Regions from separate parts of the Billgrantia sp. NRB1 genome, predicted to be linked through region 3. Evidence: predicted binding sites of a transcription regulator. Region 3 holds the regulator's gene; each other region holds the start of a gene.
The links. Region 3 encodes sigma-54, which starts transcription at its own class of promoters, with help from an activator protein. Its sites were predicted from a motif close to TGGCACNNNNNTTGCTNT; they were not measured.

Region 1: glnA (glutamate--ammonia ligase) is a predicted target of sigma-54. The motif match lies at 2,218-2,235, and genes of this name have one in related genera.
Region 2: ACZIYR_RS04735 (nitrate reductase) is a predicted target of sigma-54. The motif match lies at 1,256-1,273, and genes of this name have one in related genera.

Annotation. Positions count from the first base shown of each region.
Region 1 is NZ_CM167783.1:385,996-389,269, reverse strand. Features, by position in the region: gene ACZIYR_RS01710 (DUF4124 domain-containing protein) at 1-494, opposite strand, end outside; gene glnA (glutamate--ammonia ligase) at 675-2,081, opposite strand; gene ACZIYR_RS01700 (hypothetical protein) at 2,675-3,133, shown strand; gene ACZIYR_RS01695 (tripartite tricarboxylate transporter permease) at 3,135-3,274, shown strand, end outside.
Region 2 is NZ_CM167783.1:1,038,613-1,041,886, reverse strand. Features, by position in the region: gene ACZIYR_RS04735 (nitrate reductase) at 1-1,128, opposite strand, end outside; gene ACZIYR_RS04730 (ANTAR domain-containing response regulator) at 1,523-2,137, shown strand; gene ACZIYR_RS04725 (CmpA/NrtA family ABC transporter substrate-binding protein) at 2,147-3,214, shown strand.
Region 3 is NZ_CM167783.1:2,622,933-2,626,206, forward strand. Features, by position in the region: gene lptB (LPS export ABC transporter ATP-binding protein) at 1-636, shown strand, start outside; gene ACZIYR_RS11950 (RNA polymerase factor sigma-54) at 799-2,211, shown strand; gene hpf (ribosome hibernation-promoting factor, HPF/YfiA family) at 2,324-2,632, shown strand; gene ptsN (PTS IIA-like nitrogen regulatory protein PtsN) at 2,639-3,109, shown strand; gene rapZ (RNase adapter RapZ) at 3,159-3,274, shown strand, end outside.

The DNA of each region.
Region 1 (3,274 bases), 2.0 Mb from region 3:
CCGCTGGCATCCAGCAGCTCGGCCTGCAGCACATGCTCGCCGCGGTAGAGGCCGGTAAGCATGAAGGCACTGGTATGCATGGCCGACTGGCTGACCTCGCCGCCGACCAGCAGCCGCACCTGATGGTCTTCACGAAGCGCCGGCTCGATGGCCAGCTCCACCGCGACATCACCGGCGTAGCCGGTGGGCAGGGTCTCTTCGTGCTCCGGCGAGACGATGCGGAAGGTATCATAGGGCATGAAGGGCTGCCCCGGGGCCGGGTCACGACGCGGCGCCTCGCGGCCCTCCACCCGCTCCGGCTCCGCCGAGCGCACTTCCCCCCGCGAGGGCACCACCGTCAGGGGCGCCAGTTCCACCTGCTCGCCGCCGAGATCGGGCCGGTCGGTAAAGGTCACGTTACCCTGGGCATCGGTGGTGCGATAGATGGTAGTGGCCAGCGCCGATGTGGCCATCATCATCAGCCCCAGGGCCAGACACGCCAACGCCTTGCTCATACCGGAAGTCCTCTTCGTCGCTCTCCACGCCGCCCGCCGACGCCTCGCCGACTCTCTTGGCCGCCTTCGCCACGCCTGACCGGCACCTTCTCCTTGGAGAGTGTACGACAAAAAGGGGTTCCACCGTGGCGGAACCCCCATGCAGGTACGGTGCGGCCAGCCCTGGGGCGGCCGTCCGCTTCAGCAGCTGTAGTACAGGTCGAACTCGACCGGATGGGTGGTCATTCGCAGGCGCTCGACGTCTTCCATCTTCAGCTCGATATAGGCATCGATCATCTCGTCGGTGAACACGCCGCCCTCGGTGAGGAAGCCACGATCGGCGTCCAGGGAGGCCAGCGCCTGGTCGAGGCTCTCGGCCACGGTGGGCACGGCCTTGCCCTCTTCCGGCGGCAGGTCATAGAGGTTCTTGTCCATGGCGTCGCCGGGATGAATCTTGTTCTTGATGCCGTCGATACCGGCCATCAGCATTGCCGCGAAGCACAGGTAGGGGTTGGCGGTCGGGTCCGGGAAGCGGGCCTCGATGCGCTTGCCCTTGGGGCTCGCGGTGTAGGGGATACGAATGGAGGCAGACCGGTTGCGGGCGCTGTAGGCCAGCATCACCGGCGCCTCGAAGCCAGGCACCAGACGCTTGTAGGAGTTGGTGGAGGCGTTGGTGAAGGCGTTCAGGGCACGGGCGTGCTTGATGATGCCGCCGATGTAGTAGAGCGCCATCTCGGAGAGCCCGGCGTACTCGTCACCGGCGAACTGGTTGACGCCATCCTTCCAGAACGACTGGTGGACGTGCATGCCGGAGCCGTTGTCACCCACCAGCGGCTTGGGCATGAAGGTGGCGGTCTTGCCGTAGGCGTGAGCCACGTTGTGGACCACGTACTTCATCTCCTGCAGCTCGTCGGCCTTCTTCACCAGGGTGTTGAACTTGACGCCGATCTCGTTCTGGCCGGCGTTGGACACCTCGTGGTGGTGCACCTCGACGGTCTGGCCGATGGCCTCCAGGGTGTTGCACATGGCGCCACGGATATCGTGGAAGCTGTCCACCGGCGGCACCGGGAAGTAGCCGCCCTTGACCCGCGGACGGTGGCCCAGGTTACCGCCTTCGACCTGACGGTCGGTGGACCAGGCCCCCTCCTCGGAGGTGATCTTGTACATGGCACCTTCGATATCGGCCTTCCAGTGCACCTCGTCGAAGATGAAGAACTCCGGCTCCGGGCCGAAGAAGGCGGTGTCGCCCAGGCCGCTGGACTGCAGGTAGGCTTCGGCGCGCTTGGCGATGGAGCGCGGGTCACGCTCGTAGCCCTGCATGGTGGCCGGCTCGATGATGTCGCAGCGCAGCACCAGGGTGGCGTCTTCGGTGAACGGGTCGAGGAAACCGGTACCGTCTTCCGGACGCAGGATCATGTCCGACTCGTTGATCCCCTTCCAGCCGGAGATGGAGGAGCCGTCGAACATCTGGCCGTTCTCGAAGAACTCTTCATCGATGTCACGCGCGGGGATGGTGACGTGCTGTTCCTTGCCCTTGGTATCGGTGAAACGCAGGTCCACCCATTTCACATCATGCTCTTCAATCAGGGCGAGAGTCTTGGCTGACATGCTGTCCTCCGTTTGAGCCTAGGCTCGATTCGTTGGCGAGTGATCCACTGGCGCTGGTTCGTCCCAGCAAATGTTGTAGCACGCCGCAGGCCGGCTGCCCACGACCACCATGCACGAACATGGCGCTGCCCAATACAATGCAGACAGCGTGCCAACATCGCACCAAGAGTGACGGAAAAACAGACAAACACTTGAAAAACAATCGGTTTTTCTCTCTTCGCCCGTGCACCCGAAGAGCGCCTGGAAAAAATCGCTGCCGCCAACGCTCCCTCAAGCCTCGGCAAATGCACCAATAAAGTGCCCAAAACACAAAAGTGCACTAGCTTTGTGCAGACTCTTCAGGCGCTGCCACGCCGTAGAGCAAGTACATCTTGGGCGGCAGGTCAACGGCAGCGGTCAAGCAGCGTCGTTAATTTTTCGTTTAATCTAGGGTTTGTGAGGGTGTCGACCAGAGGATACCGTCCATCGCTACCGCGATACGTAGCAAATCAGCATTTCATCAAGCTGATATTCAATAAAAAGCGCTACTTCATCCGCGCCATTGGCCGCATCGGCCCGCCACCCACAACGACAACTTCCAACAACAGACTCACATGACTGATATGCCACGTAAGAATTTCTGGTCCGGGCTAGGTGTTGCCGCCGTGACGGTGGTGCTGCTGACCTGGATCATTCCCACCTACGGCGGCAGCGGCTTCGCGTTCGGCCTGCAGCCCCAGCGGCTGGCCACCCTCGGCGCCTGGCTGATCCTCGGCTGCTCCATCACCCTCTCGGTGGTAAGCGCCATCGCCCTGAAGCGCCGCGGCGAGCCCTTCGCCATCCTTCCCGATCTCGGCCACCTCTGGCACCAGGCGTGGCCGTTTGTGTATGTGCTCGGCTTCATCGCCTTGATCGACCGCTTCCCGTTGACCTGGGTGGCGCCGGCCCTGATCGGCGGCCTGCTGCTGCTGCTCGGCGAACGCCGCTGGTACGTGGTGGTGTTGACCGCCGCCGTCCCCACCGCCGGCCTCTATGGCCTCACGGCCCACCTGATGCGCATCGGAGTGGTATGACATGATCGGATTCGACGCCATCCTCGGCTCCTTCGCCGCCGTCTTCCACTACGAGTCCATCGCCATCATCCTCGGCGGGGTGCTGCTCGGCTATATCGTCGGCGTGATCCCGGGGCTCAACCGGGCGGTGGCCATCGCCAT
Region 2 (3,274 bases), 1.6 Mb from region 3:
CCCTTCGGGCAGGGTCGGGGTGAGCGTGGCGGTGGTCCAGAAGCGGGTGACCCGGTCGAGGGCCCCGGGGCTGTCGTAGTCCATGTGGGCGGCCAGCTGGTTGGCCAGCCCGCCCACTTCGCGGCCGCCCATGGCGTTGGGCTGGCCGGTGATGGAGAAGGGCCCGGCGCCGGGCAGGCCGAGCTTGCCGCCGGCCAGGTGGCAGTTGATGATGGCGTTGCCCTTGTCGGTGCCGCTGCTCGACTGGTTGACCCCCTGGGAGTAGAGGGTCACCACGTGCAGCTGGCTGGCGAACCAGTAGTAGAAGGTCTCCAGGCGCTCCGGGTCCAGATCGCAGTCGGCGGCCACCGCGGCCACCGAGACGTCGTCTTCCCGGGCCGCGGCCAGCGCCTCCTCGAGGCCCTGGGTGTGGCGCTCCAGATAGACCCGATCGAGCCGGCCCTTGTCGGCCATCCAGGCCAGCAGGCCGTTGAACAGCCGGGCGTCGCTGCCGGGCTTGATGCCCAGGTAGAGATCGGCGATCTCGCAGCTGTCGGTGATCCGGGGGTCGATCACCACCACCCGCATCAGCGGATTGCGGGTCTTGGCCACCTTGAGGCGCTGATAGAGCACCGGATGGTTCCAGGCCAGGTTGGAGCCCACCAGCACCACCAGCTCGGCCTCCTCGAGGTCCTCGTAGCTGCAGGGCACGGCATCGGCGCCGAAGCTGCGCTTGTAGGCGGCCACCGCCGAGGCCATGCAGAGCCGCGAGTTGGTATCCAGGTGCGGCGTGCCGAGAAAGCCCTTGAACAGCTTGTTGGCGACGTAGTAGTCCTCGGTGAGCAGCTGGCCGGAGAGATAGGCCGCCACCGCCCCGTCGCCGTGCTCGCGGCGGGTCGCCGCCAGGCGGTCGGCCACGGCAGAAAGGGCCGTGTCCCAGTCCACCTCCACGCCGTCGAGGCGCGGCCGGGTCAGCCGGCCGTGATCGCCCAGCGTCTCGTGCAGGGCCGAGCCCTTGACGCACAGTCGGCCGTAGTTGGCGGGATGATCGCTATCCCCGGCCACGGCGGCGATTCGCTCGCCGTCGACCTCTGCCACCACGCCGCAGCCGACGCCGCAATAAGGGCAGGTAGTTTTTGCCTGGTGCATGCCGTTCTCCTGGTCGGGGTCGGTCGGAAACGCAGACGCCCATCAACGGCTACCTTGGTAGACAGACGTTGATGGGCGTCGTTGCCGCATCTGAAGGGGGACTTGCAAAGGGCATCTGCAAAGAGCGTTTGCAAAGCGTGTGCCAGAAGCCGCTTTCCCCTCCCCTACCAGTGAGCTGAGTATGATCGCAGGGTATCTGAGGCGTAGCGTGACGCCGCCGATTCGCACCAGCGGCTGCCGCCAAGTGCACTGCTTGCACCAAACCGGTGCCGACTCGGCGCCGCGGCGTAGCCCTTACCCGCGCCGTTGCCGCGGCGCGTCGGCTCTCGGGATGCTGGAATGCATCTTGCATACCCCTGGGCAGACGTGACTTCCCACCAATGACGACACTGCCATGCCCCCCCAGACCACTACTTTAAAGGTGCTGCTAGTCGACGACGAGGTCGTACGCGCCGCCATGGTCGAGGAGGCCCTGATCGCCGAGGGCCATGAGGTCATCTGTCGGCTGCAGAGCCCGGCCAGCCTCAACGAGATGGTCGCGCGTCACGAGCCCGACGTGGTGATCATCGATATGGAGTCCCCCGACCGCGACACCCTCGACAGCATGGCCCTGCTCAACCGCGAGAACCCGCGTCCGGTGGTGTTCTTCGCCGACCAGCACGACCCCGACACCATGCAGGCGGCCCTCAAGTCGGGGGTCAGCGCCTATGTGGTCGACGGACTGGTGGCCGGCCGAGTCAAGCCGATCATCGAAGTGGCCATCGCCCGCTTCGACGCCTTCCAGTCCCTGCGCCAGGAGCTCGACCAGACCCGCAACCAGCTCGCCGAGCGCAAGCGCATCGAGCGCGCCAAGGGGCTGCTGATGAAGCACCAGGGCTGCGACGAGGAGCAGGCCTACCGCATGCTGCGCAAGCTGGCCATGGACCGCGGCCAGCGTATCGCCCAGGTAGCCGACAGCGTCATCGATGTGCTGGAACGCCTGACGCCCCCATCGTCCGAGCCTGAATAGGGATTCCCCATGAGTGTGACATCGACTCCCCCTCCCCACCGCCACCCGACGGCCAGGCCGCTGCCCCCTGAGCTCGACCGCGTGACCCTGGGCTTTATCCCGCTGCTGGATGCCGCCCTGCCGGTGATCGCCCGCGAGCACGGCTTCTTTGCCGAGCAGGGGCTAGAGGTGACGCTATCCCGGGAGAACGCCTGGTCCACCCTGCGCGACAAGGTCGCCGCCGGCCTACTCGACGGCGCCCAGATGCTCGCCCCCATGCCCTTGGCCATGAGCCTGGGCCTGGAGCGCGCGCCCTGCGACACCCTGGCGCCGATCACCCTGTCGCGCAACGGCAATGCCCTGGTGCTCTCCCGCGCGCTTGCCGATGCCTGTAACGTCACCCTCGATGACGCCCCCGAGACCAGCGCCAGGGCGCTGGCCCGAGGGCTGGGCGAACAGCCCGAGCGGCGGCGACCTCGCCTGGCCATGGTCTACCCCTTCTCCTGCCAGCACTATCAGTTGCGCGACTGGCTCACACTCGGCGGGCTCGACCCGGACCGCGACGTGGAGCTGGCGGTGCTGCCGCCGCCGCGCATGGCGGATGCCCTGGAGGCCGGCGAGATCGACGGTTTCTGTGTCGGCGAGCCCTGGGGCAGCCTGGCCCAGCATCGCCAGACCGGGCGCATCATCGCCACCGGCGCCCAGCTCTGGCCGGACGCTCCGGAGAAGGTGCTGGGCGTGACCCGCTCCTGGGCCAGACGCTACCCCGCCACCCTGGCCGCGCTGATTCGGGCGCTGATGGCGGCAAGCCAGTGGCTCGGCGCGGCCTTGGCCCATCGCCGCCAGGCCCGGGACTGGCTGGCGCTGCCGCCCTATCTCGACCGCTCGGTGAGCCATCTCGACACCCTGCACCTGGACAGCGTCCCGATCCACCAGCGCCTGTGCGGCGCCGGCGTGCTGCGCCCCGATATCGAGTCCATGGGGCGGGTGGCCGAGGCGCTGAGCCGTCACCTGGAAGACCGCGGCCGCTCACTGGACATTCGCACCCTGCACGAGTGCTACGCCCCCGTGCATTTCGATGCCGCCATGCACCAGTGATGTGCATGGCATCCGCCGCGCGGCGCGCCCCAGCCCACGCCACTCCTCTCCAATCCCTTG
Region 3 (3,274 bases):
ATCGTCGGCCTGCTCGGCCCCAACGGCGCCGGCAAGACCACCTCCTTCTATATGATCGTGGGCCTGGTACGCGCCGATGCCGGCACGGTGCATATCGACGATCGCGATCTCTCCGGCGCCGCCATGCACGAGCGCGCCAGGGCCGGGATCGGCTACCTGCCGCAGGAGGCCTCGATCTTTCGCAAGCTATCGGTGGCCGACAACATCATGGCCATTCTCGAGACCCGCAAGGATCTGGACCGCAGCGGCCGCCAGGCGCGCCTCGAGGGCCTGCTCGAAGACTTCCATGTCACCCACATTCGCGACAACCTCGGTATGAGCCTTTCCGGCGGCGAGCGCCGGCGAGTGGAGATTGCCCGGGCGCTCGCCACCGAGCCCGCCTTCATCCTGCTCGACGAGCCTTTCGCCGGCGTCGACCCCATCTCCGTGGGCGAGATCAAGGGCATCATTCGCCAGCTCAAGGCGCGGGACATCGGCGTGCTGATCACCGACCACAACGTGCGCGAAACGCTGGATATCTGCGACACCGCCTACATCGTCGGCGACGGTCAGATCATCGCCGAAGGCGACGCCGAAGCCATCCTCACCAACCGGCGGGTGCGCGAGGTATATCTGGGCGAGGACTTTCGCCTCTAATCCTATATTGATCGCAACATGCTGATATGAATGTTATTGCGCCACCTCGGCACACAGATTGCGCCTGGTATACTTATTGCAAGAAATTTATCGAAGAGTCTCTTGCATGTCACCCGGCCGCGGTCTAGGGTGGGGCTTTTCGGCAAATGAGCAACGTCTCTCATGGCCATGAAAGCTTCTCTGCAACTGCGCGTCGGCACTCAGCTGACCATGACCCCTCAGCTGCAGCAGGCCATCGCCCTGCTGCAGCTCTCCACCCTGGACCTGCGCCAGGAGATCCAGCAGGCGCTCGAGTCCAACCCCATGCTGGAGCTCGACGACGGCTTCGGCGAACAGCAGGTCAGCGAGACCCCCGAGGACGACTGGGCCAGCGAGATTCCCAGCGAGCTCAGCACCGACAGCGACTGGTCGGACACCTACCAGGACCTGGGCGCGCCCGCCGGGGGCGAGGGCCCCGACTTCGAGCGCCAGGCCGAGGGCCAGAGCCTCAATGGCCACCTGGTCTGGCAGCTGGCCATGACCGACCTGGAGCCGCGTCAGCGACTGATTGCCGAGAGCCTGATCGACGCTGTGGACGGCGCCGGCTACCTGGCCCAACCGCTGGAAGAGATCCGCGACGGCCTTCGCCAGCAGGGACTCGAGGGCCTGCCGACCCGCGAGGTCGAGCAGGTGCTGCTGCGCCTGCAGCAGTTCGAGCCGACCGGCGTCTTCTCCCGCGACCTGCGTGAATGCCTGATGCTGCAGCTAGGGGCGCTGCCGGACGACACGCCCCTGCTGCCCCAGGCGCGGCGCCTGGTCCGTCAGTTCCTGGAGGCCCTGGCCGCCGATGACCGCCGGCTCCTCAAGCGTCGCCTGGGCCTTGAGGATGCCGAGCTGGACGCGGTCATCCGCCTGATCCGCACCCTCGACCCCCGCCCCGGCAGCGCCTACGGCGAGGTGGGCAGCGACTACGTCATCCCCGATCTGGTGGCCCTGCACGACCACCGCGGCTGGCGCATCGAGCTCAACGCCGAAGCGCTCCCGCGGCTGCGCATCCAGCCCGACTATATGGCCCTGGTGCGTCGCGCCGACAAAAGCCAGGACAACCAGTTTCTCAAGGATCACCTGCAGGAAGCTCGCTGGCTGATGAAGAGCCTGGTCAGCCGTAACGATACCCTGCTGCGCGTCGGTCGCGAGATCATGGCCCGCCAGATCGACTTCCTCGAGCAGGGCGAGGAGGCCATGAAGCCGCTGGTGCTGGCCGATATCGCCCAGGCCGTGGAGATGCACGAGTCGACCATTTCCCGGGTCACCACCCAGAAGTACATCCACACCCCCCGGGGCGTGTTCGAGCTGAAGTTTTTCTTCTCCAGCCAGGTCGGCGGCGAGGGCGAGGGTGACGCCCACTCCAGCACGGCGATTCGCGCCCGCATCCGCAAGCTGGTGCAGGGAGAAGCGCCTCGCAAGCCCCTGTCGGACAGCCGCCTGGTGGACCTGCTGGCCGAGGACGGCATCCGCGTGGCCAGACGCACGGTAGCGAAGTATCGCGAGGCCCTGGGCATTCCCTCCTCGAGCGAGCGCAAGCGCTTCAAATGACGCCGTTCGCCGCCGCGCCCGACCCCCGTGGCGAGGCGCTGAAACAGGGGGTTTGCAAGGCAGGAAAAAGGGTTACAATCGAATCACCACACGAAAGACGAAGGAGCCTGCCATGCAAGTCAATATCACCGGCCACCATGTAGAGCTGACCGATGCCCTGCGCGACTATGTTGACGAGAAACTCACTCGCGTGCAGCGCCATTATGACAACATCACCAATGTGCAGGTGACGCTCTCCGTGGAGAAAGAGCGCCAGCAGGCCGCCTGCACCCTGCATGCCGCCGGTGCCGACCTTCATGCCGAAGCCATGGACGCCGACATGTATGCCGCCATCGATGCGTTGACCGACAAGCTCGACCGCCAGCTGGTCAAGCACAAGGAAAAAGCACAGGCCCGCGCCCAGGGCGCCGGCGCTCGCTGATTCCCCATGACACTGGAAACCATCCTGCCCCCCGAACGCACCCTGTTCGGGGTTCCCGGCGGCAGCAAGAAGCGGGTGCTGGAGTTTTTCAGCACCTTCATTGCCCAGAACACCCCGAGCCTGGATAGCCAGGAGGTCTTCGACCGGCTGATCGGCCGGGAGCGCCTGGGCAGCACGGGCATCGGCAACGGCGTGGCCATCCCCCATGCGAGAAGCCCCCACTGCCACGCTCCGGTGGCCGCCTTTCTCAGGCTTGCCGACCCCATCGAATTCGACGCCATCGACGGCGAGCCAGTCGATCTGGTCTTCGTGCTGCTGGTCCCGGAGGAGGCCGACGATACCCATCTGGCGCTGCTGGGCCAGGTGGCCGGCATCATGAACGACGTCGAGACCCGCACGGCCCTGCGCAAGAGCGCCAGTCAGCGGGAGCTGCATGAGCGCCTGATCGAGGCGATCCGACGACAGGCAGCCACCTGACACCCACGCAATCGGGCCACCCGGCCAGCACAACGACCAGGAGACCCGCATGCAGCTCGTCATCATCAGCGGCCGCTCAGGCTCGGGCAAGTCGATCGCCCTACAGGCCCTCGAGGACCTCGGCTTTTACGCCATCGACAACCTGCCGGCCATGCTGCTGGGCTC